DNA from 3 places in the Streptomyces sp. NPDC048566 genome. Region 3 is predicted to be linked to each of the others. Evidence: riboswitches for the same ligand, from Rfam matches in the RefSeq annotation. Region 3 holds a riboswitch; each other region holds the start of a gene.

Region 1 (10,364 bases), on a different contig from region 3:
AGCAGCCCGGCGGCCAGCGGGGTCCGTCCGCCCGTCGGCAGCGACTCCAGCCGGACCGCCGCCGCGTCCACCGACGAGGTGGGCGGCAGCGCCACCTCGGCGGCCGATCCGCGGAAGGTCACCAGGCCCACCTTGTCGCGCCGCTGGTAGGCGTCGAGCAGCAGCGACAGCACGGCCCCCTTGACCGCGCCCATCCGCTGCCGCGCCGCCATGGAACCGGAGGCGTCCACGACGAACAGCACGAGGTTGCCCTCACGGCCCTCGCGTGTCGCCTGCCGCAGATCGTCCCGCCGCACGACCAGACCGCGTCCCGACCTCCCGCGCGCCACCTGGTGCGGTGCGGCGGCCCGGACGGTCGCCGCCAGGTGCAGCTTGGTGAGCGTCCCCCGGGGGCGCCGGGAGCCGGTCGTCCGGCCGTGCTCGGTCCGCGCGCGGGAACGGCGGCCCGCCGCGCCCTCGCCGAGGCCGGGCACGCTCAGCACCTTCGTCCGGAACGGCTCGGCCGCCCGGACCGGCGACTGCTCGCCCGCGCCCCGGCCGGCCGGGGCCTGCCCGTCCTCCGACGGCTCGCCCTGCGCGGGCACGTCACCGGCCGGGGAGCCGTCGTCCGGCCCGTCCTGCGGCGGACGACCGCCACCGCCGGGACCGTCCGGGTCGGGGTCGGGCTCGTCGTCCGGACCGTCGCCGTCGCCGTCCGAACCGCCGAACTCCTCCAGCGTCTCGTCCAGTTTGTCCTCGTCGAGGCCGGGCGCGTCGAAGGGGTTGCGCCGCCTGCGGTGCGGCAGGGCCAGCAGCGCCGCCTGCCGGACGTCCTCGGCGAGCACGTCCGTACGGCCGGCCCAGGCGGCGAGCGCGGTCGCGGTGCGAGCCATCACGATGTCGGCGCGCATGCCGTCCACCTCGAAGGCCGCGCAGGTCGCCGCGATCTGCCGCAGCGCCGCGTCCCCGAGCCGCACGGACGGCAGCAGCGTGCGGGCCGCCACGATCCGGGCCCGCACCTCGGCCTCGTCGTCCGCCCAGCGTGCCGCGAAGGCCGCCGGGTCGTCGTCGTGGGCGAGCCGCCGCCGCACCACCTCCACCCGCTGGTCCGGCTCCCGCGACGCGGCGACCTCGACGGTCAGTCCGAACCGGTCGAGCAGCTGCGGCCGCAGCTCGCCCTCCTCGGGGTTCATCGTCCCGACGAGCAGGAACCGCGCCGCGTGCCGGACGGAGACGCCCTCGCGCTCGACGTAGGAGGCGCCCATCGCCGCCGCGTCGAGCAGCAGGTCGACCAGGTGGTCGTGGAGCAGGTTGACCTCGTCGACGTACAGGATGCCGCGGTGCGCCTCGGCCAGCAGGCCCGGCTCGAACGCCTTGACGCCCTCGGACAGCGCCCGCTCGATGTCCAGGGCGCCCACCAGCCGGTCCTCGGAGGCCCCCACGGGCAGCTCCACCATCCGCGCCGGACGCGTCGCGGTCCCCTCCGCCGGGTGCGGGCCGTCGGGGCAGCCCGGGTCCGGGGCGGCCGGGTCGCAGGAGAAGCGGCAGCCGCCGGCCACGTCGACGGCCGGCAGCAGGGCCGACAGGGCGCGCACCGCCGTCGACTTGGCGGTGCCCTTCTCGCCGCGGACGAGCACGCCGCCCACGGCCGGGGACACGGCGTTCAGCAGCAGCGCGAGGCGCAGGTCGTCCTGGCCGACCACCGCGGTGAACGGGAACGGGGTACTCACTTCTCGTCGCCCTCCAAGTCGCCTTCGAGCTCCAGATAGCCGGCGCGCAGCCGCTCCAGCGTCTCCGCGTCCGGCTCGGCCCACAGACCGCGTTCGGCGGCCTCCAGCAGCCGCTCGGTGATCCCGCGCAGCGCCCACGGGTTGGACTTCTTCATGAAGTCCCGGTTCTCCGCGTCGAAGACGTACTCCGCGCTGAGCTTCTCGTACATCCAGTCGTCCACCACGCCGGCCGTGGCGTCGTACCCGAAGAGGTAGTCGACCGTCGCCGCCATCTCGAAGGCGCCCTTGTAGCCGTGCCGCCGCATCGCGGCCATCCAGCGCGGGTTGACCACCCGGGCGCGGAACACCCGGTGCGTCTCCTCGCCGAGCGTGCGGGTCCGCACCTGGTCGGGCACCGCCGAGTCGCCGACGTACGCCTCCGGGCTGGAGCCCGTCAGATGGCGCACCATCGCGACCATGCCGCCGTGGTACTGGAAGTAGTCGTCGGCGTCGACGAGGTCGTGCTCGCGGGTGTCGACGTTCTTCGCCGCGACCGCGATGCGCTTGAACGCCGTCTCCATGTCCCCGCGTGCCGCCCGCCCGTCGAGCCCGCGCCCGTAGGCGTAGCCGCCCCACACCGCGTACACCTCGGCGAGGTCCGCGTCCGAGCGCCAGTTGCGCGCGTCGATCAGCGGCAGCAGTCCGGCCCCGTACGCGCCCGGCTTCGAGCCGAAGACCCGGGCCGTCGCGCGCCGCCGGTCGCCGTGCTCGGCGGTGTCCTCGTCGGCGTGCCGGCGCACGAAGTTGCGGTCGGCGGGCTCGTCCAGCTCCGCGACCGCGCGCACCGCGTCGTCGATCAGCCCGACCACGTGCGGGAACGCGTCGCGGAAGAAGCCCGAGATGCGGACCGTGACGTCGATGCGGGGACGGCCCAGCTCGTCGAGCGGGACCACCTCGAAGCCGGTCACCCGCCGCGACGCGTCGTCCCACACCGGGCGGCAGCCCAGCAGCGCGAGGATCTCCGCGATGTCGTCGCCCTGCGTCCGCATCGCGGAGGTGCCCCAGACCGTCAGCCCGACCGACGTCGGGTACTCCCCGGTGTCCTGGAGGTAGCGCTGCACGAGCGAGTCCGCGAGGGACTGGCCGACCTCCCAGCTCAGCCGGGACGGAATGGCCTTGGGGTCGACCGAGTAGAAGTTCCGGCCGGTCGGCAGCACGTTGACCAGACCGCGCGTCGGCGAACCCGAGGGACCCGCCGGGACGTACCCGCCGTCGAGCGCCTTCAGGATGTGCCCGATCTCGTCCGTGGTGCGCGCCAGCCGCGGCACGACCTCGCGGCACGCGAACTCCAGCACCCGTACGGCATCCGGGAGTTCGGACCCCAGCACCTCGCGTACGAGAGCCGGGACGGCGGCGGCGTCCCAGCCGCGCTCCTCCATGCCCAGCGCCGCCCGCCGGCACAGCTGCTCCAGCAGGTCGACGGCGTCGGCCGCCGTCCGGTTCGGGCCCGCGACGAGGTCGCTCAGCTCGGCCGGGACCTTCACCGCGGCCCCCGGCTCGGCCAGCAGCTCCTTCTCCACCAGGCCGAAGTGCTCCGCGAGAGCCGCCCGCAGACCGGGCAGCGCGTTCGCCGCGCCGCCCCACACCTGCGCGGCGCGCAGCACCGCCAGCACCAGGTTCACCCGCGGCTCCGCCTCCGGGCCGCCGCCCAGGACGTGCAGGCCGTCACGGATCTGCACGTCCTTGATCTCGCACAGGTAGCCGTCGATGTGCATCACGAACTCGTCGAAGTCGCCGTCGTCCGGCTGCTCGTCGACGTGCAGGTCGTGGTGCAGCTCCGCGGCCTTCACCAGCGTCCAGATCTGCGCGCGGACCGCCGGGGCCTTCGTCGGGTCCAGGTCGGAGACCAGCGCGTACTCGTCGAGGAGCTGCTCCAGCTTCGCGAGGTCCCCGTAGGTGTCCGCGCGGGCCATCGGCGGCACCAGGTGGTCGACGACGGTGGCGTGCCCGCGCCGCTTGGCCTGCGTGCCCTCGCCCGGGTCGTTGACGATGAACGGGTAGACCAGGGGGAGTTCGCCGAGGACCGCGTCGGGTGCGCAGCCGCCGCCGAGCCCGAGGCCCTTGCCCGGCAGCCACTCCATCGTGCCGTGCTTGCCCATGTGCACGACGGCGTCCGCGCCGAAGCCGCCCTCCGACGGCGCGGCCTCCAGCCAGCGGTAGGCCGCCATGTAGTGGTGCGAGGGCGGCATGTCCGGGTCGTGGTAGATCGCGATCGGGTTCTCGCCGAAGCCGCGCGGCGGCTGGATCATCACCACGACGTTCCCGAACTCCAGGCACGCCAGCACGATGTCCTCGCCGTCCACGTAGAGCGAGCCCGGCGGTTCGCCCCACGCCTCCAGCATGCCCGCGCGCAGCCCGGGGTCGAGCGTGTCGAACCAGGCCCGGTACTTTGCCAGCGGCACCCGCGCCGGGGCGGCGGCGAGCTGCTCCTCGGTCAGCCACTCCACGTCGTGGCCGCCCGCCGCGATGAGCCGGTGGATCAACTCGTCGCCGTTGTCGGGGTGTTCGGCGACCCCGTACCCCGCGTCGCGCAGGGCGTCGAGGACCCGCACCGCCGAGGCCGGGGTGTCCAGGCCGACCGCGTTGCCGACCCGCGCGTGCTTGGTCGGGTACGCGGTGAAGACGATGCCGAGCTTCTTCTCCGCGTTCGGCTTGTGCTTGAGCACGGCGTGCCGCAGGGCGATCCCGGCGACCCGCGCGGCCCGCTCGGGATCGGCCACGTACACCGGGACGTCGTCCGGGCCCTGCTCCTTGAACGAGAACGGCACGGTGATCAGGCGGCCGTCGAACTCCGGGATCGCGACCTGCATGGCGGCGTCCATCGGGGACAGCGCCGCGTCGGACGCCTCCCAGGCGCTCCTCGACGAGGTCAGGCACAGCCCCTGGAGGACGGGGACGTCGAGGTCGGCGAGCGCCCCGATGTCCCAGGCCTCCTCGTCACCGCCCGCCGACGCCTGCGACGCGTGCGTGCCGCCGGCCGCGAGGACCGTGGCCACGAGGGCGTCGGCCCGGCCGAGGATCTCGTACAGCTCCGGGTCCGCCCCGCGCAGCGAACCGCAGTACACGGGCAGCGCGTTGGCGCCGCGGGCCTCGATGGCGTCGCACAGGGTGTCCACGAAACCGGTGTTCCCGGACAGCTCGTGCGCCCGGTAGAACAGCACTCCGACGGTCGGCCGGCCCTCGGTGAACTCCCGTTCGCCGTGCACCCCGAACGCGGCGGTCCTGTGCGGTTCCTCGAAGCCCTCGCCCGTCAGCAGCACGGTGTCGGACAGGAACCGGGCCAGCTCGGCGAGGTTCGCCGGGCCGCCCTCGACGAGGTAGCGCAGCGCCTCCGCCACCACGCCGGCCGGTGCCGACGACTCGGCCATCAGCTCGGCGTCCGGGACGGACTCGCCGCCCAGCAGCACGGTCGGAACGCCGGACGCCTTCAGGAAGGCCAGCCCGTCCTCCCAGGCCCGCTTCCCTCCGAGCAGCCGTACGACGGCGAGGTCCGCGCCCTCGACGAGCGCGGGGAGTTCGCCGGCGACCTCCACCCGGGTCGGATTGCCGATCCGGTAGGCGGCGCCGGAGGCACGGGCCGCCAGCAGATCCGTGTCGGCGGTCGACAACAACAACACTGTGCTCATGCGGGCGCTCCCGGTGGAATGAAGGGCAGTCCTTGCGGCGCGCCGGACTCGATGAGCCGCCACAGCGCGTCCGTGTCCGCGTGTTCCTCGATCAGATCGCCGAGCCGGTCCAGCTGCTCCTCGCGCAGCGCCCCGAACGACGTGTCGGCCGCCGGTACGAAGCGGCGGCCCGCGGCGGCGGCCACCTCGCGCAGGAAGGCCCGGCGGAAACCGTCCGACTCCAGCGAGCCGTGCCAGTGCGTGCCCCAGACGGAGCCGGTCCGGCACCCGTCCAGGAAGGGCTCGCCGCCGGTCACCTCGGCGACACCATGATGGATCTCGTACCCCTCGACGGGTTCGCCGAGGGCCTCGCCGACCGGCCGGGCCAGCGTCTTCTCCCGCGCGAACCGCACCCGGACGGGGAGGAGTCCGAGTCCGTCGACGTGCCCGGCCCGCGACTCGACCTCGTCCTCGATGTGCTCCCCGAGGAGCTGGAAGCCGCCGCAGATCCCCAGCACCGGGCGGCCCTCGGCGGCCCGGCGGGCGATCGCGTCCGCGAGACCCCGCTCGCGCAGCCACGCCAGCGCCTTCACCGTGCCCCGGGTCCCCGGCACGATCACCAGGTCCGCGTCGGCCAGTTCCTCGGCCCGGTCCACGAACCGCACGACGACGCCCGGTTCGGCGGCCAGCGCGTCCACGTCGGTGAAGTTCGACATCAGCGGGACCGCGCACACCGCGACCCGCAGGACGTCCGCGCCGACGGGGGAGGAGACCGCCGACTCGCGGACCGCGCCGCGCAGCGAGACCCGCAGCCCGTCCTCCTCGTCGATGCCCAGACCGTGCCGGAAGGGCAGCACGCCCAGGGTGCGGCGGCCGGTGAGGCCGTGCAGCATGTCGAGCCCGGGCTCCAGCAGACTCACGTCGCCGCGGAACTTGTTGACGAGGAACCCGGCGACCAGCGCCTGGTCCTCGGGCGACAGCAGGGCCACCGTCCCGAAGAACGAGGCGAACACCCCGCCCCGGTCGATGTCGCCGACGACCAGCACGGGCAGCCCCGCGTTCCGCGCGATGCCCATGTTCACGATGTCGGTGCGCCGCAGATTGATCTCGGCCGGACTTCCCGCCCCCTCACAGATCACCGCGTCATACGTGCCCCGCAACCGGTCCAGACAGTCGAGCACCGTCGCCAGCAGTGCCTCCCGGTGCCCCCCGGACGCGAGCGCCGACGGCTCCTCGCCCGCCGGGCCGCCGAAGAATCCGCGGGCGCTCATCTCGCCCACCGGCCTGCCCAGCAGCACGACCTGGCTGGTCCGGTCACCGCCCGGCTTGAGCAGCACGGGGTTCATCAGGGCGGTCGGCTCCACCCGGGCGGCCTGCGCCTGCATCGCCTGCGCCCGCCCGATCTCGGCGCCCTCCCGCGTCACGAACGAGTTCAGGGACATGTTCTGCGCCTTGAACGGCGCCACCTTCACCCCGTGGCGCACCAGCCACCGGCAGATCCCGGCGGTCACCACGCTCTTGCCCGCGTCCGAGGTGGTCCCGGCGATCAGCAGCCCGCCGCTCACGCGCCACGCCCCTTCCGGCTCAGCAGAGCCCGTCCGCCGGCGCACACGCCCAGCGCCAGCCAGCCGACGCGGCGCGAGAGCCGCACGGCCCGCTCGATGTCGGCGACCCGGACGGTGCGCCCGGCGCCGTTGAGTACCGGCCGGTGCTCGATCCGTCCGGCGTAGGAGAGGGTGCCGCCGAGCCGCACCCCGAGCGCGCCGGCGAACGACGCCTCCACCGGACCGGCGTTGGGGCTCGGGTGCCGGCCGGCGTCGGCACGCCAGGCCCGCACCGCGCCGCCCGGGTCCGTCCCGGCGACGGCCGCGAGCAGCGCGGTCAGCCGGGCGCCGGGCCAGCCCGCGACGTCGTCGAGCCGGGCGGAGGCCCAGCCGAAGCGGCGGTGGCGCGGGGACCGGTGGCCCACCATCGCGTCCAGCGTGTTGACGGCGCGGAAGGCGACGAGGCCGGGCACGCCGGCCACGGCGCCCCAGACGAGCGCGCCCACCACGGCGTCGGAGGTGTTCTCGGCGACGGACTCGACGACCGCGCGGGCGATGCCGTCGGCGTCGAGCGCCTCGGGGTCCCGCCCGCACAGGTGCGGCAGGCGTTCCCGGGCGCCGCGGAGGTCCCCGGCCGCGAGTGCGCCCGCGACCGCCCGCCCCTCGCGGCCGAGCGAGGTGCCGCCCACCACGGCCCAGGTGGTGGCGGCGGTCAGGGCGAGGGAAGCGGCTCGCGAGGAGCGCAGGGAGCGGTGGGCGAGTACGGCGAGGGCGGTGGCGCCGCCGCCGCACACGGCGGTGTGCAGGGCGCCCCACCCGCGGTGGTCGTGCCACAGGCTCCGCTCGACGGCCCCGGCCGCCCGCCCGAACGCGGCGACCGGATGCCCGCGGCGGGGATCGCCGAGCAGCAGGTCGCCGAGGAGGCCGGCGGCGGCGCCGTACGCGAAGACGCGATCGGCCCGCACGGGGTCAGCCGGCCGCGGGGTGCGGCGGAACGCTCGTACTCGACAGGACCGGCAACGGGCAGCCGCGCATGGCGATGTGTCCTCACTCAGGGTGTCCACGCCCTGGTTCGACGAGACCGGCGGCGAGAGTTCCTGGCTCCCGGGGAGTCGCCTCCCCGGTCACAGTGGCGGGACCGCGCCGGATTCACACCGGCTTCCTCTCATGCCCCCGTACTTGGCCTGGGCAGTCCACCACGCGTGAGAACGGCAGTCAACTTGCTGTTGACCTGCACGAGGAGAGTGTGCGCAGCCCCACACGCCCGTGGGGTGCGGGACGGATGTTCCGTCCCGCACCCCACGTGAAGTGCTGCCCGATGACGGCCCGTTCGGGCCGTTCGTCCGGTTCTACTTGCTCATGATGAGCGTGATGCCGTACGCGACCGCCGCGGCGCAGGCGGCGAAGCACACGTAGGCACCGGTGGCCGCCGCGACGGCGGAGCCGCCCTGCGACGACTCCTTCTTGGAGAGGCCGGCGACGCCGAGGGTGAAGAGGCCGACGAGGGCGACGGTGGCCGCGAGGCTCACCCCGAAGACGGAACCGAGGGCTGACCAGTCGATGTGCATGCTGTTTCTACCTTCGGTTCTCAGGCCACGCGCGACGGCGCCGGCGGGTTCGCCGCGGGCTCGGCGGGAGCGGGGATGGTGGCCGCGAGGTCCTCGGCCACGGAGCCGGCGGGCGGCGGGGTGACGGCGGCCATGGCGGTGGTGACGACGCCCGCGGGCTCGTCGTCGTTCACGTTGGTGTGGTCGATGACCTCGCGCCGCGAGCGGCGCCAGATCGCCAGGCTGGAGACGACAAGGAACACCGCGACCAGCGTGGTGCCCCAGGCGCCGAAGCCGGTGACCCACTCGGCCAGGGCGCCGACCAGGGCGGCGGCCGGCAGCGTGAGCACCCAGGCGACGAGCATGCGGGTGGCGGTGGACCAGCGGACCACGCCGCCCTTGCGGCCGAGGCCCGCGCCCATCACGGACCCGGAGACCGCGTGCGTGGTGGAGAGGGAGAAGCCGAGGTGCGAGGAGGCGAGGATGACCGTCGCCGCGCTGGTCTGGGCGGCGAAGCCCTGCTGCGGCTGGAGGTCGGTCAGGCCCCTGCCCATGGTGCGGATGATGCGCCAGCCGCCCAGGTAGGTGCCGAGCGCGATCGCGAGACCGGCGGAGAGGATGACCCAGACCGGCGGGTCGGAGTCGGGCGCCACGGCGCCGCCGGCGACCAGGGCCAGGGTGATGATGCCCATCGTCTTCTGCGCGTCGTTGGTGCCGTGGGCCAGCGAGACCAGGCCCGCGGAGGCGATCTGCCCGGCGCGGTACCCCTTCTCGGTCGCCTTGCCGCCGGCGTTCCGGCCGAGGCGGTAGGACAGCCGGGTGGCGAACAGCGCGGCCAGGCCGGCGACGATCGGGGCCGCCACGGCGGGGATGAGCACCTTGCCGACCAGGACGTCCCCGTGCACCGCGCCGGTGCCGGCCGAGGCGATGGTGGCGCCGACCAGGCCGCCCATGAGGGCGTGGCTGGAACTGGACGGCAGTCCGATGAGCCAGGTCACCAGGTTCCAGAGGATCGCGCCCACCAGGGCGGCGAAGATCACTTCTGGCCGGATGCCGGACTCGTCGACGAGGCCCTTGGAGATCGTGTTGGCGACCTCGACCGAGAGGAAGGCGCCGACAAGGTTCAGCACGGCGGACATCGCCACCGCGACCTTGGGCTTGAGCGCGCCGGTCGAGATGGTGGTGGCCATCGCGTTGGCGGTGTCGTGGAAACCGTTCGTGAAATCGAACACGAGAGCGGTGACGATCACGATTCCGAGGAGGAGCGTGATGTGTTCCATTTACCCAGGCTTCTGTTGGACGTCAGTGGCAGGTGGACCGTAGGCAACCTGGATGAACGGAAGATGAACTGGGTCGGGCTTTGTGGTGTCCCGAAGGGCGAATCCGTCCTCCGCTTGTCCCCGGGGGAGGCCGCGACACTCGAACAGAGGTCGAACACCCGGTCCCCGTACGGGTCGCCGCACGCCTCGGGACCGGCCCGGACCGCCGGGCCTGCCGCCGGGGAGATCCTCGTCACGCGCCGGGGCCGTGGAGGCTCCGGCGGCCTCCGCTCGGCACCCTCCGCGCGTCCTCGCCCCCCGGCCGGTCGCCCTCCGGCCCGCGGCTGACAGGATTCCCGCACGGAGGGACCCGGCGCGGCCGGCGAACCCGCCCGCGAGCGCGGGCGGGCGGCGGCACGGGCCGAGCGCGGCGACGACGGGGAGGATCGACCCATGACGGATGAGCACGAGGGCCGCGGCGCACGGCACGGCGGACCGCCGGCGCGCCCCGCGGACGCGGGCCCGCCCCGCCGCGCGGCGGGCGCGCTGGAGGAGGCGTGGGGCGACCTCGTGGCGACGGCGCGCCGCACGGTGGCCGACGGACTCGTGGTCGGCACCTCGGGAAACGCCTCCGTGCGCGTCGGGGACACCGTGCTGGTGA
Region 2 (10,364 bases), on a different contig from region 3:
ACTCGTGGTTGATCTTGATGCCCGGGTGCTTCGCCTTGACCGCCGCGTCGGCCGCCTTGACCAGCTCGGGCCAGTTGTTCTGCGCGTCGACCGTGAGCCAGACCGTCAGCGCCTTGGCGTCCGCGGCCTTGTCCGACCCCCCGGACTTGTCGTCACTGTCCCCGCACGCCGCGATGGAGAACATCATGCCCGCGATACCGATCGCGGCTATCAGCTTGCGCTTCACGCCACCCTCCTCAGGGATGCCACAAACCCCCCTGCTCCCCGCGGTGACATACGACGTGTGACCGCCCGTGGGGCCGGGACTGGACCAATGGTGTAGACCAGTACCGGGAGCTTGGCCTAGACCTAGGGGGGTGTCAAGGGTGTGTAAGCCCGTCCTCTCGTCCGTTATGCGACCTACATATGCAAGGACCTTTAAGTAGGCAAGCGGCATAAAGGGCAGGGCCGTTCGGGAACCCCGGCCGGACGGCGGGCGAACCCCCGGCACACCCCGGACGGCCCGCGCGTCCCCCTGCCCCGCCGCGCGGCACCGGCCTCCCGGGCACCGCCGCGCACCGAGCAAGCGGGCGTGATGGACTAGACCAACACGGAGGCCGACGGTATATAGAGAGGATCACGGAGCGTGCGGGGGGACACTCGCACGACAAGCCGTGCCACGATGTGAGCCGTGACCGACGGAACGTCGGTCGCTTCGGCATCCGGAGCCGGGAAGGCGGAGCATGAGCACCGACGTCAGCAGTGCGGAGAACGAGGGTGGGGCGCCCATCCGTACCGCACGCGTGCCCAAGTACTACCGGCTCAAGAAGCACCTGCTCGACATGACGGAGACGCTGCCGCCCGGTACGCCGGTCCCGCCCGAGCGGACGCTGGCCGCGGAGTTCGACACCTCGCGCACGACCGTGCGGCAGGCGCTTCAGGAACTGGTCGTCGAGGGCCGCCTCGAACGCATCCAGGGCAAGGGCACCTTCGTCGCCAAACCCAAGGTCTCCCAGGCACTGCAACTCACCTCCTACACCGAGGACATGCGCGCCCAGGGCCTGGAGCCCACCTCGCAGCTGCTCGACATCGGCTACATCACCGCGGACGAGACGCTCGCCGGCCTGCTGGACATCTCGGCCGGCGGCCGGGTGCTGCGCATCGAGCGGCTGCGGCTGGCGAGCGGCGAGCCGATGGCGATCGAGACGACCCACCTGTCCGCCAAGCGCTTCCCCGCGCTGCGCCGCTCGCTGGTGAAGTACACCTCGCTCTACACCGCGCTGGCCGAGGTGTACGACGTCCATCTGGCCGAGGCCGAGGAGACCATCGAGACCTCGCTGGCCACCCCGCGCGAGGCCGGGCTGCTCGGCACGGACGTGGGGCTGCCGATGCTGATGCTCTCCCGGCACTCGCTGGACAAGGTGGGCGAGCCGGTGGAGTGGGTGCGGTCGGTCTACCGCGGCGACCGGTACAAGTTCGTCGCCCGCCTCAAGCGCCCGACGGACTGAGCGGACGGACCGGGGGGCCGGCGGGCGCGGCGTGCCCGCGTTCGGGCCGGCGCCGAGCCCCCGGGCGCCGCCCGCCGGCACCCACACCAAGCCTCCACACCAGCCCTTCGAGCAGGGGTTCCCAAGAGCCGAACCGTCGCCTAGATTGCCTGCGCGTTACACAGGTGATCGCCAGGAGACGGGAGCCGCCGTATGCCAGACCTGCCCGAAGTGAGAAGACCGGTGGTGACACCGGTGCGCGTGGTGATCGCGCTCTGCCTGCTCGCGCCGTTCGTGGCGATGCTGTGGGTCGGCTCCTACGCCAGGACGGACCCCGCCTTCATCGGCATCCCCTTCTTCTACTGGTACCAGATGCTGTGGGTGGTCCTGTCGACGGCGCTGACCGTGACCGCCCACCAGCTGTGGCGGCGTGACCAGCGGGCCCGCGCGGCCGAAGGAGGTACCGGAGCATGAACGACGGCGTGAACGGCGTCGCTCTCGGCGTCTTCGTCTTCTTCTTCCTCGCCGTCACGGTCATGGGCTTCCTGGCCGCCCGCTGGCGCAAGGCCGACAACGAGCACAGCCTCGACGAATGGGGCCTGGGCGGACGGTCGTTCGGGACCTGGGTCACCTGGTTCCTGCTCGGCGGCGACCTCTACACGGCGTACACCTTCGTCGCCGTCCCGGCGGCCATCTACGCGGCGGGCGCGGCCGGTTTCTTCGCCGTGCCGTACACCATCCTGGTGTACCCGCTGATCTTCACCTTCCTGCCCCGCCTGTGGTCGGTCTCCCACCGGCACGGCTACGTGACCACCTCGGACTTCGTCCGCGGCCGGTTCGGCTCCAAGGGCCTGTCCCTGGCCGTCGCCGTCACCGGCATCCTGGCGACCATGCCCTACATCGCGCTCCAACTGGTCGGCATCCAGGCCGTCCTCGACGTGATGGGCGTGGGCGGCGGCGAGAGCACCAACTGGTTCGTCAAGGACCTGCCGCTGCTCATCGCCTTCGGCGTGCTGGCCGCCTACACCTACTCCTCGGGTCTGCGGGCCCCGGCGCTGATCGCCTTCGTGAAGGACACCCTGATCTACATCGTGATCGCGGTGGCCGTCATCTACATCCCGATCAAACTCGGCGGCTTCGACGAGATCTTCAAGGCCGCGGGCGACAAGTACACGGCGGCCGGAGCCGGCGGGCTCGTCCCGCCGGGAGCGGGCCAGTGGACCTACGCCACGCTCGCCCTCGGCTCGGCGCTCGCGCTGTTCATGTACCCGCACTCCATCACCGCGACGCTGTCCAGCCGCAGCCGCGAGGTGATCCGGCGCAACACGACCATCCTTCCGCTCTACTCGCTCATGCTGGGCCTGCTGGCACTGCTCGGGTTCATGGCCATCGCCGCCGGGGTGAAGGTGCAGAACGGCCAGCTCGCCATCCCGCAGCTCTTCGAGAACATGTTCCCGGCCTGGTTCGCGGGCGTGGCGTTCGCGGCCATCGGGATCGGCGCGCTCGTCCCGGCGGCCATCATGTCGATCGCGGCCGCCAACCTCTTCACCCGGAACATCTACAAGGACTTCATCAAGCCGGACGCGACCCCGAAGGAGGAGACCCGCGTCTCCAAGATCGTCTCGCTGCTGGTCAAGGTGGGCGCGCTCGTCTTCGTCCTGACGATGGACAAGACGGTCGCGATCAACTTCCAGCTGCTGGGCGGCATCTGGATTCTGCAGACCTTCCCGTCGCTGGTCGGCGGACTGTTCACCCGCTGGTTCCACCGCTGGGCGCTGCTGGCCGGCTGGGCGGTCGGCATGGCCTACGGCACGCTCGCCGCCTACGGGGTGGCCTCGCCGACCCAGAAGCACTTCGGCGGCAGTTCCAAGGAGATCCCCGGCATCGGGGAGATCGGCTACATCGGCCTGACGGCGTTCGTCCTGAACGTGGTCGTCTCCGTCGTCCTCACCTTCGCCCTCAGGGCGTTCAACGCGCCCGACGGCGTCGACGAGACCTCGCCGGAGGACTACACGGCCGACGCGGGCGACCCCGGCGTGCGGACGGACCTCCCGCCGGCCACCGCGGGCGCGAGCAACTGAGCGACACCCCGGGCCGTCGCGCGCGCCCGGGTCCGAGCGGGGCGGCGGGCCGCCGGAGAGAATCCGGCGGCCCGCCGCCCCGTCCGTCCGGCACACTCGGCTCCATGGACTTCGTGATCAGGCAGGCGCGGCCGGCGGAGTACCCGGCCTTGGGCGAGATCACCGCGCAGGCGTATCTCGGCGACGGGCTGCTCGACTTCGGGGCGGCCGATCCGTACCTGGCGAGGCTCCGCGACGTCGCCGGGCGGGCCGCGGACGCCGACGTCCTGGTCGCCGCCGCCGGGGACCGGGTGGCCGGCGGGGTGACCTTCGTGCCGGACGGCGGCCCCCTGGCGGACATCGCCCGTCCCGGCGAGGCCGAGATCCGGATGCTCGCCGTCGCGCGCGCGTTCCGCGGCCGGGGCGCCGGGGAGGCGCTCGTGCGGGCCTGCGCCGAACGCGCGGGGGCCGTCCCGGGGTGCGTGCGGGTCGTGCTGTCGACGCAGCCGTCCATGCTCGCCGCCCACCGGCTCTACGGGCGCCTGGGCTTCACCCGCGCCCCGGAGCGCGACTGGAACCCGGTCCCGGAGCTCGGCGACATCCGGCTGCTCACCTACGAGTTGACGCTCCGGCACGCTCCGTAGCCCTCATCGAGGACAACACGACACAACATGTGGGGGTGCTCTCGGGGCCCGGCACAAGATGTATGCTCGTGCTCGCTGTCGCCGCAGGGGAATCCGGTGCGAATCCGGAACTGTCCCGCAACGGTGTACTTGTGCGTTTTCGTCCCGCGGACGGGCCCGCACACGTCTCAGTCCGAGGACCTGCCGACAGCGCGCCCCGGCCGTCCGGCCCGGGTGCCGACGACGTCCGGGCCTCGCGGAGTGGGCCGGTGGACGCGGTGCGCTGGCTGCCCAGAAGCGCTTCCGTGTGCCCCCGTGCTCCCCGACAGGCCCCGTGCCGAGCGAGGGAGAGTCCCACGTGACCATCGCGCCAGCAGATCCGGCCTCAGCGACCGCGCACCAGGACCCGGTGGAGACCGACGGCCCCCAGGGCGCACTGCTGCGGACCCTGACGGACCTCACCGCCGACCTCGCCGACGCCGACCCCGGCCGGGTCGCCGCCGCGGCGCTGCGGGGCCGCTCCGCCAACGCCGACGAGGCCGAGCTGCGCGAACTGGCCACGGAGGCGGCCGCCGGCCTCATCTCCGAGGACCCGGTGTACTCGCGGCTCGCGGCCCGGCTGCTGACCCTGAGCATCGCGGCCGAGGCCGCGTCCCAGGGTGTCACCACGTTCTCCGAGTCGGTCGCGGTCGGCCACCGCGAGGGCCTGGTCGCCGACCGCACCGCCGCGTTCGTGCGGCTGCACGGCGCGCGGCTGGACGCGCTGATCGACGCCGAGGGCGACGACCGCTTCGGCTACTTCGGCCTGCGGACGCTGCACAGCCGCTACCTGCTCCGCCACCCCATCACCCGCCGGGTGGTGGAGACGCCGCAGCACTTCATGCTGCGGGTGGCCGCCGGTCTGGCCGAGGACGACACGACGGGCGCCGTCGAGGAGGTCGCCGCGCTGTACCGGCTGATGAGCCGGCTCGACTACCTCCCGTCCTCCCCCACCCTGTTCAACTCCGGCACGCGGCACCCCCAGATGTCGTCCTGCTACCTGCTCGACTCCCCGCTCGACGAGCTGGACTCCATCTACGACCGCTACCACCAGGTGGCCCGGCTCTCCAAGCACGCCGGCGGCATCGGGCTGTCCTACTCCCGCATCCGGTCACGCGGTTCGCTGATCCGCGGCACCAACGGGCACTCCAACGGCATCGTCCCGTTCCTCAAGACGCTGGACGCCTCGGTCGCCGCGGTCAACCAGGGCGGGCGGCGCAAGGGCGCGGCGGCGGTGTACCTGGAGACCTGGCACTCCGACATCGAGGAGTTCCTGGAGCTGCGCGACAACACCGGTGAGGACGCCCGGCGCACGCACAACCTGAACCTCGCGCACTGGATCCCGGACGAGTTCATGCGCCGGGTGAACGAGGACGGCGTCTGGTCGCTGTTCTCCCCCGCCGACGTGCCCGAGCTGGTCGACCTGTGGGGTGACGCGTTCGACGCCGCCTACCGCAAGGCCGAGGAGGCGGGCCTCGCCAGGAAGACCCTCCCGGCCCGCGACCTGTACGGCCGCATGATGCGCACCCTCGCGCAGACCGGCAACGGCTGGATGACCTTCAAGGACGCCGCCAACCGCACCGCCAACCAGACGGCGGAGCCCGGCCACACCGTGCACTCCTCGAACCTGTGCACCGAGATCCTGGAGGTCACCGACGACGGGGAGACCGCGGTCTGCAACCTGGGCTCGGTCAACCTGGGCGCGTTCGTCGTCGGTGACGACATCGACTGGGAGCGGCTCGACGCGACCGTGCGCACCGCGGTGACCTTCCTCGACCGGGTCGTGGACATCAACTTCTACCCGACCGAGCAGGCCGGCCGCTCCAACTCCCGCTGGCGTCCGGTCGGTCTGGGCGCCATGGGCCTTCAGGACGTCTTCTTCAAGCTGCGGCTGCCGTTCGACTCTGCGCAGGCGCGCGCCCTGTCGACCCGGATCGCCGAGCGCATCATGCTCGCCGCCTACGAGGCGTCCGCGGACCTCGCCGAGCGCAACGGCCCGCTGCCGGCCTGGGAGAAGACCCGCACCGCCCGCGGCGTGCTGCACCCCGACCACTTCGACGTCGAGCTGAACTGGCCCGAGCGCTGGGCGGCGCTGCGGCAGCGCATCGCCGAGGTCGGCATGCGCAACTCGCTGCTCCTCGCCATCGCGCCGACCGCCACCATCGCCTCGATCGCGGGCGTCTACGAGTGCATCGAGCCGCAGGTGTCGAACCTGTTCAAGCGCGAGACGCTCTCCGGCGAGTTCCTCCAGGTCAACTCGTACCTCGTGGCCGAGCTGAAGAAGCTCGGGGTGTGGGACGCGCAGACCCGTGAGGCGCTGCGCGAGTCCAGCGGTTCGGTCCAGGGCTTCACCTGGGTGCCGCAGGACGTGCGCGATCTGTACCGCACGGCCTGGGAGATCCCGCAGCGCGGCCTGATCGACATGGCCGCGGCGCGGACCCCGTTCCTGGACCAGGCGCAGTCGCTGAACCTGTTCCTGGAGACGCCGACGATCGGCAAGCTCTCCTCGATGTACTCGTACGCCTGGAAGTCGGGCCTGAAGACGACGTACTACCTGCGGTCCCGGCCGGCGACGCGCATCGCCCGCGCGGCCCGGGCCCAGGCGCGCCCTGAGAAGACCATCCCCGTCCAGCAGGCCGCCGACCCCGAGGCCGTCGCCTGCTCCCTGGAAAACCCCGAGTCCTGCGAGGCCTGCCAGTGATGACCGACACCGACCGCGAGAAGGCCGGGTCCGAGAAGAACCTGCTCGACCCGGGCTTCGAACTGACGCTCCGTCCCATGCGCTACCCGGACTTCTACGAGCGCTACCGGGACGCGATCAAGAACACCTGGACCGTCGAGGAGGTCGACCTCCACTCGGACGTCGCCGACCTGGCGAAGCTCACACCGGGCGAGCAGCACATGATCGGCCGGCTGGTCGCGTTCTTCGCGACGGGCGACTCGATCGTGGCGAACAACCTCGTGCTGACGCTGTACAAGCACATCAACTCCCCCGAGGCCCGGCTCTATTTGAGCCGCCAGCTGTTCGAGGAGGCCGTGCACGTCCAGTTCTATCTGACGCTGCTCGACACGTACCTGCCCGACCCCGAGGACCGCGCGGCGGCCTTCGCCGCGGTGGAGAACATCCCCTCCATCCGCGAGAAGGCGCAGTTCTGCTTCCGGTGGATGGACTCGGTGGAGAAGCTCGACCGGCTGGCGGACAAGGCGGACCGCCGTCGCTTCCTGCTGAACCTCATCTGCTTCGCCGCGTGCATCGAGGGCCTGTTCTTCTACGGCGCCTTCGCGTACGTCTACTGGTTCCGCAGCCGGGGGCTGCTGCACGGTCTGGCCACCGGCACCAACTGGGTGTTCCGCGACGAGACGATGCACATGAGCTTCGCCTTCGACGTCGTGGACACCGTCCGCAAGGAGGAGCCCGACCTCTTCGACGACGCGCTCCGGGAGCAGGTCACCGCCATGCTGCGGGAGGCGGTCGACGCGGAGCTGCAGTTCGGTCGGGACCTGTGCGGCGAGGGCCTGCCGGGCATGAACACCGACTCGATGCGGCAGTACCTGGAGTGCGTCGCCGACCAGCGCCTCCAGCGGCTGGGCTTCGAGCCGGTCTACGGCTCCGAGAACCCCTTCTCCTTCATGGAGCTCCAGGGCGTCCAGGAGCTGACGAACTTCTTCGAGCGCCGCCCCTCTGCGTACCAGGTGGCCGTGGAGGGTTCGGTCGACCTCGACGAGGACTTCTGACCGTCCCCCACCGCCCGTTCCGCGTCCGGTCCGCCGGCCCGCTCCATCCAGTGGGCGGCGGACCGGCCCGGCGGTCCGGGACCGGCCGGCGCGCGCGGCCGGTGCCCGACGGGCGCGTGCGACGGCGCAGTCCGGCGGCGTCCTCGCGACCCGGCGGGAGCCTGCCCTCGCGGCCGGCTCCCGCCGGGTCCGCCTTTTCACGAGCGGGCCCGCGGCGGATCGGCGGCCGGTTCTCCCCGGCCGTACGGCACCGCGGTGGCCCGGGGGTTCTGTTCGGCGGGCCCCGGCGACGCTCCCGGGCAGACGGGTCGCGGCGGGGAGGGATCCGGTTCCCCCGGTGGCACGTCCAACCCGCAAGGAGGCCACCCCATGCGTCGAACGACCCACACCAGGACCATCGCCCTCACGGCACTGACCCTGCTCGTCGCGGCGGGCTGCGGAACGCAGGGCGGGAGCGAGGCGGGAACGAGCGTGTCGCCGTCGTCCGCCCCGACCGCTCCGTCCGCGACCGCCCCGTCCCCCTCGTCCCCGCCCGCCTCGGCGCCCTCGACCGGCCCCGCGTCCCCGCCCCCGTCGTCCGCCGGGGACTGCACCACCGTGCGGGGCGAACTCGACGCGGCCGACACCGGCCACCGCTTCTGCCTCGGGCTCGGGGACACGCTCCGGGTGGTGCTGGACGGCACCACGCCCCGCCCGTGGAAGCCCGTGCGAACCGACGGCGAGGCGCTGGAGGCCGCCAACAGCGGCATCGTCCTCCAGCCCGGCGACGCGTCCGCGGCCTACCGGGCGGTCTCGGCGGGGACCGTCCGGCTGACCTCGTCGCGGCCGATGTGCCCGAGCGATCCGGGCCGCGTCTCGTGCAAGGGACTTCAGGAGTGGACGGTCACGGTGGTGGTGACCAGGCCCTGAGACCGCGGTGGCCGCCCGGTGTCACGCGGGACACCGGCGGCCGCCCGGAGCTGACGGTCCACGCGCCGCTCACGGGCCAGCCCGATCAGGGACGGGAGCGCCACGAGAGCGAAGACGACGAGAACGACGAGGATGCCGGCGAGGTGGTCCGAGAACGTGTTCATGGACACCAGTGTCCGCCGGATGACTCCTTACCGTGAGTGGCAGAACTGCCGCACACCCTCGATTTACTGCCATCGCCGGTGCACACTGGAGCCATGCTGACCAACGTGGCCGCCGTGCTGCTCGACGGCGTGCATCCCTTCGAACTCGGCGTGGTGTGCGAGGTGTTCGGCCTCGACCGCAGCGACGAGGGACTCCCCGTCTACGCGTTCGCGGTCGTCTCCGCCGAGGGCCCCACCCTCGGCACCCACGTCCCCGGCTTCACCGTCTCCACGCCGTACGGCCTCGACCGCCTGGAGGAGGCCGACCTGGTGGTCGTGCCCGCCGGGAACACCTACGCAGTGCGCGGCTACCCGCCCGACCTGCTCGCGGCGCTGCGCCGGACGGTCGACCGCGGGGCTCGTGTGCTGAGCGTCTGCTCGGGCGTCTTCGTGCTCGGCGCGGCCGGCCTGCTGGACGGCCGGCGCTGCGCGGTGCACTGGCAGCACGCCGGCGAGCTGGCCCGGCAGTACCCGAAGGCGATCGTCGAACCGGACGTGCTGTACGTGGACGCCGACCCGGTGATCACCTCGGCCGGCACCGCGGCCGGGATCGACGCCTGTCTGCACATCGTCCGCAAGGAGCAGGGCACCGAGGTCGCCAACACCATCGCCCGGCGGATGGTGGTCCCACCGCACCGGGACGGCGGCCAGGCCCAGTACATCGAGCGCCCGCTGCCGCGCTCGCGGTGCGACACGGTCGGCGACGTGCTGGTGTGGATGGAGCGCCACCTCGACCGCGAGACGACCGTCGAACAGCTCGCCGCCCGCGCCCACATGGCCCCGCGCACCTTCGCGCGCCGCTTCCAGCAGGAGACGGGGACCACGCCCTACCGCTGGCTGCTGGACCAGCGGGTGCTGCTGGCGCAGCGACTGCTGGAGGCGTCGGACGAAACGTTGGACGCGATCGCCGGCCGCACCGGCTTCGGCACCGCCGCCGCGCTGCGCCACCAGTTCGTGCGCAGTCTGGGCACGACCCCGCAGGCGTACCGGCGCACGTTCAGGGGCCCGGAGGCGGCCTGACCGTGCGGCGGGTGGACGGGCGAGCGGGGGCGCCCCGGACGCGCGGGCGGCGACCGGGGCGGGTTGCGAGCGTCCCCTCGTTCGCCCGGAGGCGCGAGGGGGCGTTCGCGACACGCCCCGGTGCCGTGACCGGAAGGGTGCGCCGGACGACTCGCGGCGTCCGGTGCGCTGCCGCGCCGGGCGGAGCGTCGCCCGGGTACGGGGGATGCACCCGGGTGATGCGACGACGCGGCGAGCTGCCGCACCGGACGCCGCGAGCCGGTGGACCTCCCCGGACGGCCCTCAGCGCGGGTCGGCCTTCAGCCGCAG
Region 3 (10,364 bases):
CCGGGTGCCCCCCTCTCACCGGGCCCCTGATGCCGCGCTGCCCGCAGCGGCCTCGAACACCGGCCGCGCGCCCCGCGCCGGGCGGCGGCGCGGCCGGCACCACGGGGTCTCCGGCGTCCGCAGCGTGCCCCTTCGCCGAGGACGTGGCGACGACGTCCGGGGCGCGCCGCATCGCGCGGGCCGACACCATCCCGGCGCTGCCGGTCCCGGGCGTGGTCGCGGCCCACCCGGTGACGTCGGGGCGAATCGGCCCGCCGCCTGGACACCGCGCGCCGCCGGGGCCTGCTGCCCCCGTCCCACCGCCTGCGGACCGCCGGGCGAGCCGGGGGCGACCGCCGCCGCCGCGACGCGTGGCGGCGACGGTCGCCCGCGCGAGGAGCCCGACTCCTCCCCTTTCGCCGGGTCCCCGCGCATGATGTCCCCGCGGGCTCCGGCGCGGGAGGAACGCCGCCTCGGAGCACGCGGTCGCGGGGACGAAGACGGACGGTGCGCGCCCGAACGGCCGGTCTTGTGGGCACTTCTGACAGCGTGTGAGCAGTCGTCTACGCAAAGCAGAGGCCGATCGGCCCGTGCGCGGGTGCCGTTCGGCCCTCCTCGTACCCGCGCCGCCGGGACACGCCGGCCGCGGCGCGGGACAGCCCGCACCACGGGCCTTGCCGAGGCCGGCGGTGCTCCGGGGCCGGGCGGCGCGGCCGGCGTGTCCCGGGGGAGCCCCGTCGCCCGGGCGGAATCGGCCCGCCGCGCCGGGAGGCCGCCGGCGCGGCTCAGCCGGTCCGGTGGGAGCGGCGCTCCAGGACGAGCAGTGCCTGCTCCGCCCAGGTGATGTTCGCCTGCTCGAAGGCGCGTCCCCCGATCAGCGTGAGGTACGGGCCGACGCGCTCGGCGGCCGCCAGGTACTCCTCCTCGGAGCGGCCGTCGAGGAGGCGCGCACCGATCCGCTCGTAGTGCGCCAGCTTCGCCCGCGCCCCCTCCAGGCGTTCGGCGATGGCCGTGCGCACCGCTTCGCCGTCGCCTCCGTCGAGGGCGTACACCTTGACCATGAGTTCGTCGCGCAGGGCGGTGGGCCGCGCGGGGACCGCGGTGAACGCGGCCAGGGCGGCGGCGCCCGCCGTGGTCAGGGAGAACACCCGCTTGTTCGGCCGGCGTTCCTGCCGCACGAGCCGGGCCTCGATCAGCCCCTCGGACTCCATGCGGTCCAGCTCCCGGTACAGCTGCTGCGGGGTCGCCATCCAGAAGTTGGCCACCGAGGCGTCGAACCCCTTGGCCAGGTCGTACCCCGACGCCTCGCCCTCCAGGAGCGCGGCCAGAACAGCGTGTCGCAGTGCCATCCTCCAAGGCTAGACGCCTTGCACCCGGGCGACTAATCTGATGCGCACCTATTCAATTAGTTGACTATGAGGGGAGACGCGATGAACGCGTTCCGCAAGGCCGTGGAGGCGGGCGACCTCGCCGCCGTCGAGGAACTGCTCGCCCCCGACGTCGTGTTCACCAGCCCCGTCGCCTTCAAGCCCTACCCCGGCAAGCCGATCACCGCCGCCATCCTCCGCGGTGTCTGGCGCGTGTTCAGCGACTTCCGGTACGTCCGCGAGATCGCCGGAGCGGACGGCCGCGACCACGCCCTCGTCTTCACCGCCAAGGTGGGCGACAAGGAGATCAACGGCTGCGACTTCCTGCACATCGACGAGGACGGCCTGATCGACGAGTTCACCGTCATGGTGCGGCCCTTGTCGGCGGCCCAGGCCCTGTCCGCCGCCATGGGGGCGGAGTTCGAGCGGATCTCCCGCGAGGCGGCCGGAGCGTGAGACGCCACGCCCGCGCCGTTTGAACCGACTCCCGCGGGCTATCCGGTAGTTGTGACCTCCACGACATCCCGGCAGGCGCTCGTCCGCTTCCTGGAGGACCGCTTCGCCTGCGCCCAGGCGTGCAGCCGGTGCGCCCGGTCCTGCGCCCTGCGCGCCAGTCTCATGCATCCCGACGGCCCCGAGGAACAGGGCCTGGTCCGCCGCGAGGGCGTGTTGTGCGCCGAGGTCTGCGAGGCGACGGTCCAGATCCTGTCCCGGCAGACCGCACAGGACGAGCGGGAGGTGCGCGCCCAGCTGGAGTGGTGCCGCGACGTCTGCCTGCGGTGCGCGGACGTCTTCGACGGCTTCCCCGGCGCGGAGGGGTCGGCCAAGACCTGCCGCGAATGCGCGCAGGCGTGCTCCGACTTCCTCGCCGTCCTGTGACCGGGAGCGGGCCGCCCCGGCTCAGGCCGGCGCCGCCAGCGGCCGTCCCGCGCGCACGTTCCAGCGCCCCGCGCGGCCACTGAGCTCCGTCGCGCTGAGCGGTGCCACGTCGACTCGCCAGAACGCCGACTCCGGGGCCCCCAGCGCCCGGACCACCAGGGCGCGCACGACCTCCGGTTCGACCACCGCGACGACCCGGCCGTCGTGCCGGGCGGCGTCGTCCAGACACTCCGCCACCCGCGCGCAGAAGGCCCGCACCGACTCGCCGCCGTGCGGCGCCGACGCGGGATCGGCGAGCCAGCGCGCGACCGCCTCCGGCTCCGCGGCGCTCACCTCGCCGAGTGTCGCCCCCCGCCAGCGGCCCACCCGCAGGCCGGCCAGCCCGGGGACGTCGCCCGCGCCGTCGAGGCCGAGCGCCTGCGCGGTCTGGCGGCACCGCGTGGTGGGGGAGGCCCACAGCCGGTCGCCGGACGGCACCGCACCCGACTCCCGGGCCGCCCGGGCGGCCCGCAGACCGGAGGCGTCCACCGGGCCGCCGTCGTCGAAGCGCGCCTCGCGCAGCGCCGCACCGGTCGCCGCCGCCACCAGGGTCACCCTGCTCGTCATCCCCATCACTCTCCCGTGTCATGGCGTGCCGGGGCCATGCGCCCCCGACCTCGTCGGCGCCGGCGAGGGTGACGCCTGCCCCGTCCCGTGCCCACCGGCGCTCCGCCGCGCCGGGCACCGCCGGGTGGTGGGCTACTCCGTCGGCCCGTTGTCGCCGGCGCAGTGCCCGAGCAGGTCGGCGACGACCGGGTCGACGATCGCGTACCGCACCACGCGGCCCTCCTTCTCGCCCGCCACCGCGCCCGCCGTGCGCAGCAGGCGCAACGCCTGTGAAACGGCCGGATCCCTCATGCCGCAGGCCACCGCGAGATCCGAGACCGCGAGGGGGCCGGCCCGGTGCAGCGCGAGCAGCAGCGCGAGCCGCCCCGGGTCGGACAGCAGGGCGAACCGACCCGCCCAGGACCGGACATGGCCCGGCTCGCCGATCGCGGCGATGGCATCGCACACCCGGTGGCCGTCGATGGTCCGGCGGTCCGCGTGCTCGGCGGGGATCAGGTGCATGACCGGCATCCTTCCAGGCGGTCGGTTGTGATCTTGCATACCTGCGCGGCTGCGCAGCTATGCAGGAACAGTGTGCCCCGCCTACGGTGGTGCCGCCGTGGTGCTCGGGAAGACCGGTGACGGCCCTTGGAGTTCAGGGGTCCAGTCCGGAGCGGCCCTCGCCACTGTGATCGGGGAGCGTGCGTCCCAGTTGGGCACGGTCACTGTCCGCCCGCGGACGGGAAGGCCGGGACGAACGCGCACCACCCCGTAAGCCAGGAGACCGGCCACGGCATCTCACGAAGTGATCCACGAGGTGCTGGAGCGTGACCGCATGACCCTGCCCGAGATCAAGGCTGCCCCGTTCCGGTGGCGGCGCGAGGACACCGTCCGGACGGCGGGGCTGATGGGGGTGATCGTCGCCCTGCACGTCGTCGCCTTCGGCATCCTCTTCCTCCTCGTCGTCCCCGGGCACTACGAGGTCGGCTCCAAGGCGTTCGGCATCGGACTCGGCGTCACCGCCTACACCCTGGGCATGCGGCACGCCTTCGACGCGGACCACATCGCCGCCATCGACAACACCACCCGCAAGCTGATGGCCGACGGCAAGCGCCCGGTGTCGGTGGGCTTCTGGTTCGCGCTCGGGCACTCCAGCGTGGTCGTCGTCATGGCCGCGCTGGTGGCCGGCGGCGCACAACTCGCCGGCACGCTCGTCAACGACGACTCGACCACGCACCGGACGCTCGGTGCCGTCGGCACGACCGTCTCCGGCTCCTTCCTGTATGTGATCGCCGCCCTCAACCTGGTCGCCCTGCTGGGCATCCTGCGGGTGTTCCGGGCGATGCGGTCGGGAACGTTCGACGAGGCGGAACTCGAACAGCACCTGGATTCCCGCGGGTTCATGAACCGTGTGCTCGGCCGGCTCACCCGGTCCGTCAGCCGGCCCGGCCAGATGTACCCCGTCGGCTTCCTCTTCGGCCTGGGCTTCGACACGGCGACCGAGGTCACCCTGATGGTGATGGCCGGCTCCGGCGCGGCGGCGGGCCTTCCCTGGTACGCCGTCCTGTGCCTGCCGCTGCTGTTCGCGGCCGGCATGAGCCTGTTCGACACCCTGGACGGCACCTTCATGAACTTCGCCTACCAGTGGGCCTTCTCCAACCCGGTCCGCAAGGTCTTCTACAACCTGACCATCACCGGCCTGTCGATCGCCGTCGCCTTCTTCATCGGGACGATCGAACTGGTCGGCGTCCTGCACGACCGGCTGGATCTCGACGACGCGCTCACCAACCGGATCGCGGGCATCGACCTGGACAACGCGGGCTACGTCATCGTCGGCCTGTTCGTCGTCGTGTGGGCCGCGGCGCTGGCCTACTGGCGACTGGCCAGGGTGGAACAGCGGTGGGCCGCCCGCCTCGGCCAGGGCGGCTGACGTTCCAGGCGCCCGCCGCCGAGGCGGGAGCGGCGGGCCCGCCTCGGCGGCGCAGGGCCTCAGAGGCCGCCGGCCCGCCCCGCGCCCCCGGCGGGCCCCGCGCCCGCGGCGCGCCCGTCCGGCGGCCTCGGCCCCTGCTCCCGCCCGGCGCCGTACCCAGCCGGCCGACCGCTCGCCATACTGGGACGGGGCCCGGGGAGCCCCGTGGCCGAGCAGTGACGGGGGCGAACGCACGCGATGGCGCAGAGCAGACTGATCCAGGGCCGGTACCGGCTGCTGGACCGCATCGGGCGGGGCGGCATGGGCGAGGTGTGGCGGGCCCTCGACGAGTCCCTCGGGCGGAACGTGGCCGTGAAGTGCCTCAAACCGCTCGGCCCGCACCGCGACCCGTCCTTCGCCGGCGTCCTGCGGGAGCGGTTCCGCCGCGAGGCCCGCGTGGCGGCGGCGCTCCAGCACCGCGGGGTGACCGTCGTCCACGACTTCGGCGAGTCCGAGGGCGTGCTCTACCTCGTGATGGAGCTGCTGGAGGGACGCGACCTCGGTCAGGCCCTGGAGGACAACGGCCGCCGCCCCCTCGCCGTCGACGAGGTGGTCGACATCGCCGCACAGGTGACCGCCGCGCTCGACTACACCCACCGCCAGGGCATCGTGCACCGCGACCTCAAGCCCGCCAACATCATGCGGCTCACCGAAGGCACCGTGAAGATCTGCGACTTCGGCATCGCCCGCCTCGGACACGACATCGGGTTCACCTCACGCCTCACCGGCACCGGCATCGCGATGGGCACGCCGCACTACATGTCCCCGGAACAGATCGGCGGTACGGAGGTCGACCAGCGCAGCGACCTCTACTCGTTCGGCTGCGTCCTGTACGAAATAGCCACCGGAGCACCGCCGTTCGACCTGGAGGACGCCTGGTCCATCCTGGTCGGGCACCGCGACACCGAACCGGAACCGCCCCGGCGCCACCGTGCCGAACTGCCCGCCTACCTGGACCGGATCATCCTCGACCTGCTCGCCAAGGAACCCGAGAGCAGACCCCGGGACGCCCGGGAACTGGCCGACCGCCTCGACGCGGGGCGGGGCGCCCCCCGCTACGCGCCGACCGTGGCCCCCGCCGCCCCGCGCCCCGCCGCACCGGCCGGGCCCGCGCCCCTGCCGTCACCCGCCCCGGGGACGTCCTCCCGGCTGCCGTCCTGGACCGAGGGGATGACGACCGGCGTCAAGGCGACCGGAACCGCCGCGCGCGGCATCCCGCCGGACCCCTCGGCCGGGCTCACCGGCGCCTGGACCGCCCGTCCCGCCACCGCCACGGCACCGGCCCCGCCCGACCACCCCGCAGCACCGCACGCGCGGGCACTCGCCGTCCTCGCGGGCCGGCACGAGGAGGGGCTGCGCCTGGGGAGACTCGGCCGCTGGGCCGAGGCGGGCGAGACGCACCGCGCCGTCGCCGCCGAGCGCGAGCGCCTTCTCGGACCGGACCACCCCGACACGCTGGCGAGCCGCTACGAGGTGGGCTTCGCCCTCAGCCGCACCGGACAGCCCGCCGAGGCGCTCGGGGAGCACACCCGGCTCGCCGGCTCCCGCGAACGCGTCCTGGGCGCCGACCACCCGGACACCCTCGCGGCACGCCAGGAGATCGCCTACGTCCTGGGGCAGTTGGGGCGCCACTTCGAGGCCCACCAGGTGTACACGGCGGTCCTCGCGACCCGGGAGCGTGTCCTGGGCGCCGACCACCCCGACACGCTGCGCTGCCGCCACAACCTCGCCTTCAACCTCAGCCGGCTCGGCCGCCTGGAGGACGCGTACCGCATGGCGGACGAGGTCGCCGCCGGCCGGGCCCGGGTCCTCGGCCCGGCCCACCCCGACACCCTCGTCACCCGATTCGAGGTCGGCTACGCGCTGGGCCGGCTGGGGCGCTGGACCGAGGCGCTGGAGACCTACCGGGAGGTCGCGCAGAGCAGGGCGCGGGCGCTCGGCGCCGACCACCCCGACACCCTGGCCGCACGCCACGAGGTCGGCATCAGCCTGGGCCGGCTCGGCCGCAGCGCGCAGGCACTGGAGCTGTACCGGGCGCTCGTCGAGGACCGCACCCGCGCCCACGGCCCCGCGCATCCGGAGACGCTGCGCGCCCGGCACGGCCTCGGGGTGAACCTGGGCCGGCTGGCCCGCTGGGACGAGGCGCTCGCGGAGTCCCGTGACGTCTGCGCCCTCCGCGAGCGCGTCCTGGGCGCGGACCACCCCGACACCCTCGTCAGCCGCCGCGAGGTCGCCGTCGGCCTCGGCTGGCTCGGCCGCTGGGACGAGGCGCTGACCGAGTACCGGAGCGTCGCCGCGGCGCGCGAGCAGATCCTGGGCGCCGGCCACCCCGACACGCTGGCCAGCCGCAACGACGAGGCGCACTGCCTCGAACAGCTGGGCCTGCGGGAGGAGGCCGCGGAACTGTACCGGGGCGTGGCTGTGCTGCGGCAGCAGGCGGCGGCCACAGAGCGCTGGGACGGAGTCGCGGTGCGGCCGTGAGCGCCCGCGCCCGCGCGGACGCGGCGCCGCGGCGGCCCGGGCGCTCACACCACCCGCCGCCTGGCGCGCACCTCTGGCCGACGTAGATCATCCCGTGCTACCAAGAACCATGCCTGCACACGAGGGATACGACGCCGTGATCGTCGGCGGCGGCCACAACGGCCTGGTCGCCGCCGCCTACCTGGCCCGCGCCGGCCGGTCCGTGCTGGTGCTGGAGCGGCTGGCGAACACCGGAGGCGCCGCCGTCTCCACCCGCCCGTTCGCCGGAGTCGACGCGCGCCTGTCGCGCTACTCGTACCTGGTGAGCCTGCTGCCCCGCAAGATCGTGCGGGACCTGGGCCTCGCCTTCCGGGTCCGCGGACGCACGGTGTCCTCGTACACGCCCGTCGAGCGGAACGGGCGGGCCACCGGTCTGCTCGTCGGCGGCGGCGAGCGCCGCACCCGTGAGGCGTTCGCGCGGCTGACCGGCTCGGACCGCGAGTACGAGGCGTGGCAGCGCTTCTACGCGCTGACCGGGCGGGTCGCGCGGAGCGTGTTCCCCACGCTCACCGAACCCCTGCCCACCCGTGAGGAGCTGCGGGCCCGCATCGACGACCCGGAAGCCTGGCGGATGCTGTTCGAGGAACCCGTCGGTGCCGCGGTCGAGGAGTACTTCGCGGACGACCTCGTGCGCGGAGTCGTCCTGACCGACGCCCTCATCGGCACCTTCGCCGACGCCCACGACCCCTCGCTGCGGCAGAACCGCTGCTTCCTCTACCACGTGATCGGAGGGGGCACCGGCGCCTGGGACGTGCCCGTCGGCGGCATGGGCGCGCTCACGGACGCGATCGCCGACGCGGCGCGCCGGGCGAGCGCGGTGATCGCGACGGGGCACGAGGTGCTGCGCATCGACACCGACGGCACGTCCGCGGAGGTCGCCTACCGCACCGCCGACGGTGAGGGCACCGTCGCCGCACGGCACGTACTGGTGAACGCCTCTCCGCAGGAACTCGCGCGGCTCACCGGCGACACGCCGCCCGCCCCGGCCGAGGGCGCACAGCTCAAGGTGAACATGCTGCTGAAGCGGCTGCCGCGGCTGCGCGACACCTCCGTCGACCCGCGCGAGGCGTTCTCGGGGACCTTCCACATCTCCGAGGGCTACGAGCAGCTCGCCCGCGCGCACGCCCAAGCCGCGGCCGGGGACCTGCCCACCGCGCCGCCGTCGGAGATCTACTGCCACTCGCTCACCGACCCCGGCATCCTCGGCCCCGAGCCGGCCGCCCGGGGATACCAGACGCTCACCCTGTTCGGACTCCACACGCCCGCCCGGCTGTTCGAGCACGACAACGACGGTGTCCGCGCGGAGCTGCTGAAGTCGACGCTCGCGCAGCTCGACGAGCACCTCGCGGAGCCGCTCGCCGACTGCCTGGCCACGGACGCCGACGGCAGGCCGTGCATCGAGGCGAAGACGCCGCTCGACCTGGAGCGCGACCTGCGGCTGCCGGGCGGGAACATCTTCCACCGCGACCTCGCCTTCCCCTACGCGCAGGAGGGGACGGGCCGTTGGGGCGTGGAGACCCGGCACGCCAACGTGATGCTGTGCGGGGCGGGCGCGGTACGGGGCGGCGGGGTGAGCGGTGTCCCGGGCCACAACGCGGCGAAGGCGGTGCTGGAGGAGGCGCCCCCGCAGCGGTAGCCGGCCGCGGGTCCGCCCGGACGGTCCGACTGCCCGGCTCCGCCCACGCGGCTGACGGCCCGCACCGTCGACGATTGCGCCGGCCGACCGCGCTGCCGGTCCTCTCCGGAACGAGCCTGCCCGGGTCGCCTCGTCGGTCCGCGGGACGCCCTCGGCAATGGTCCGAGCAGCGTTCGCGGAACTCCCTGCCGCCCTGGCCGAGGCTGGTAGGCTCCACGCGTCGATCATGAGCATGCTCATTCGGCGCAGGGAGACGGAGTGAGGGGGCCCGTGCGAGCGCACCAGGATGGCCCGAACGTCACCACCACGTCGTTCACGGCCTTCGACGCCCCGGTCGACATCCGGCCCCCCGGGTAGACGGCAGTTCTGGACGCCGGACGGGCAGGGTAGGTAGCTCGGTCGTTCGTTGTTCCGTCCGCGTCGTCAACGCGTCTGCCGAGGGCGTGGATCGCTGGTGCTGCCCGCCGCACGGCCGCCCGGCGCCGGCGCCGCGGTACTTGACCTCGCCACCCCGCGGGCCGAGGATCACGTTCCATGACGCCCGGACACGGCAGTACGGTTGACGGGGTGCTGCGGCGCAGTGCCCGGCGGACCCCGGCGCGGCGCGCCGTCGACTACCGCGAACGCTCCTGGACGTACGCCGAACTCGACGATGCCGTGTCCCGGGCGGCGGCCGTCCTGCTCGGCGAAGGGCTGTCACCGGGCGACCGGGTCGCCGCCTACGGCCACAACTCGGACGCCTATCTGATCGGCTTCCTCGCCTGCGCCCGGGCCGGCCTCGTGCACGTGCCCGTCAACCAGAACCTCACCGGCGGCGATCTCGCCTACATCCTCGGCCAGTCGGGCAGCGGCCTCGTGCTGGCCGACCCCGACCTCGCCGCACGGCTCCCCGAGGGGGTCCGCGCGCTGCCGCTGCGCGACGACGACCGTTCGCTGCTGGCCCGGCTGGGCACCGTCCTGCCGTACGACGGCGACGAGCCGCGCGGCGACACACTCGTGCAACTCCTCTACACCTCGGGGACGACCGCGCTGCCCAAGGGCGCGATGATGACGCACCGTGCCCTCGTCCACGCGTACCTGAGCGCGATCACCGCCCTCGACCTGAGCGCCGGGGACCTGCCGGTGCACGCGCTGCCGCTCTACCACTCGGCGCAGATGCACGTCTTCCTGCTGCCCTACCTCGCGATCGGCGCGTCGAACACCATCCTCGACGCGCCCGACCCCGCGACGCTGCTGGACCTGATCGAGGCGGGCCGCGCGGACAGCCTTTTCGCCCCGCCCACCGTGTGGATCGGCCTGTCCGGCCATCCCGGCTTCGCCGAGCGGGACCTCGGGGGCCTGCGCAAGGCCTACTACGGCGCCTCGGTCATGCCGGTGCCCGTGCTGGAGCGGCTGCGCCGGCGGCTTCCGGGGCTGGCCTTCTACAACT

The links. Region 3 has a riboswitch for cobalamin ahead of ACGFS9_RS04055 (HoxN/HupN/NixA family nickel/cobalt transporter). Riboswitches for the same ligand answer to the same signal wherever they lie in the genome.
Region 1: another riboswitch for cobalamin. It lies ahead of ACGFS9_RS23585 (cobalamin biosynthesis protein); the one in region 3 lies ahead of ACGFS9_RS04055 (HoxN/HupN/NixA family nickel/cobalt transporter).
Region 2: another riboswitch for cobalamin. It lies ahead of ACGFS9_RS15435 (ribonucleoside-diphosphate reductase subunit alpha); the one in region 3 lies ahead of ACGFS9_RS04055 (HoxN/HupN/NixA family nickel/cobalt transporter).

Annotation. Positions count from the first base shown of each region.
Region 1 covers NZ_JBICWL010000017.1:58,424-68,787, reverse strand. Annotated here, with positions in the region: gene ACGFS9_RS23600 (putative cobaltochelatase) at 1-1,709, opposite strand, end outside; gene cobN (cobaltochelatase subunit CobN) at 1,706-5,374, opposite strand; gene ACGFS9_RS23590 (cobyric acid synthase) at 5,371-6,918, opposite strand; gene ACGFS9_RS23585 (cobalamin biosynthesis protein) at 6,915-7,862, opposite strand; cobalamin riboswitch at 7,966-8,110, opposite strand; gene ACGFS9_RS23580 (hypothetical protein) at 8,247-8,465, opposite strand; gene ACGFS9_RS23575 (anion permease) at 8,486-9,724, opposite strand; gene ACGFS9_RS23570 (class II aldolase/adducin family protein) at 10,157-10,364, shown strand, end outside.
Region 2 covers NZ_JBICWL010000008.1:19,927-30,290, reverse strand. Annotated here, with positions in the region: gene ACGFS9_RS15460 (extracellular solute-binding protein) at 1-226, opposite strand, end outside; gene ACGFS9_RS15455 (GntR family transcriptional regulator) at 723-1,487, shown strand; gene ACGFS9_RS15450 (DUF3311 domain-containing protein) at 1,680-1,940, shown strand; gene mctP (monocarboxylate uptake permease MctP) at 1,937-3,547, shown strand; gene ACGFS9_RS15440 (GNAT family N-acetyltransferase) at 3,652-4,170, shown strand; cobalamin riboswitch at 4,216-4,373, shown strand; gene ACGFS9_RS15435 (ribonucleoside-diphosphate reductase subunit alpha) at 4,508-6,889, shown strand; gene ACGFS9_RS15430 (ribonucleotide-diphosphate reductase subunit beta) at 6,889-7,923, shown strand; gene ACGFS9_RS15425 (hypothetical protein) at 8,293-8,832, shown strand; gene ACGFS9_RS15420 (hypothetical protein) at 8,793-8,996, opposite strand; gene ACGFS9_RS15415 (helix-turn-helix domain-containing protein) at 9,090-10,055, shown strand; gene ACGFS9_RS15410 (cytochrome P450) at 10,338-10,364, opposite strand, start outside.
Region 3 covers NZ_JBICWL010000002.1:51,646-62,009, reverse strand. Annotated here, with positions in the region: gene ACGFS9_RS04080 (PadR family transcriptional regulator) at 765-1,328, opposite strand; gene ACGFS9_RS04075 (nuclear transport factor 2 family protein) at 1,410-1,802, shown strand; gene ACGFS9_RS04070 (four-helix bundle copper-binding protein) at 1,854-2,225, shown strand; gene ACGFS9_RS04065 (histidine phosphatase family protein) at 2,247-2,831, opposite strand; gene ACGFS9_RS04060 (ArsR/SmtB family transcription factor) at 2,964-3,332, opposite strand; cobalamin riboswitch at 3,414-3,618, shown strand; gene ACGFS9_RS04055 (HoxN/HupN/NixA family nickel/cobalt transporter) at 3,646-4,740, shown strand; gene ACGFS9_RS04050 (tetratricopeptide repeat protein) at 4,978-7,260, shown strand; gene ACGFS9_RS04045 (phytoene desaturase family protein) at 7,370-8,935, shown strand; gene ACGFS9_RS04040 (acyl-CoA synthetase) at 9,470-10,364, shown strand, end outside.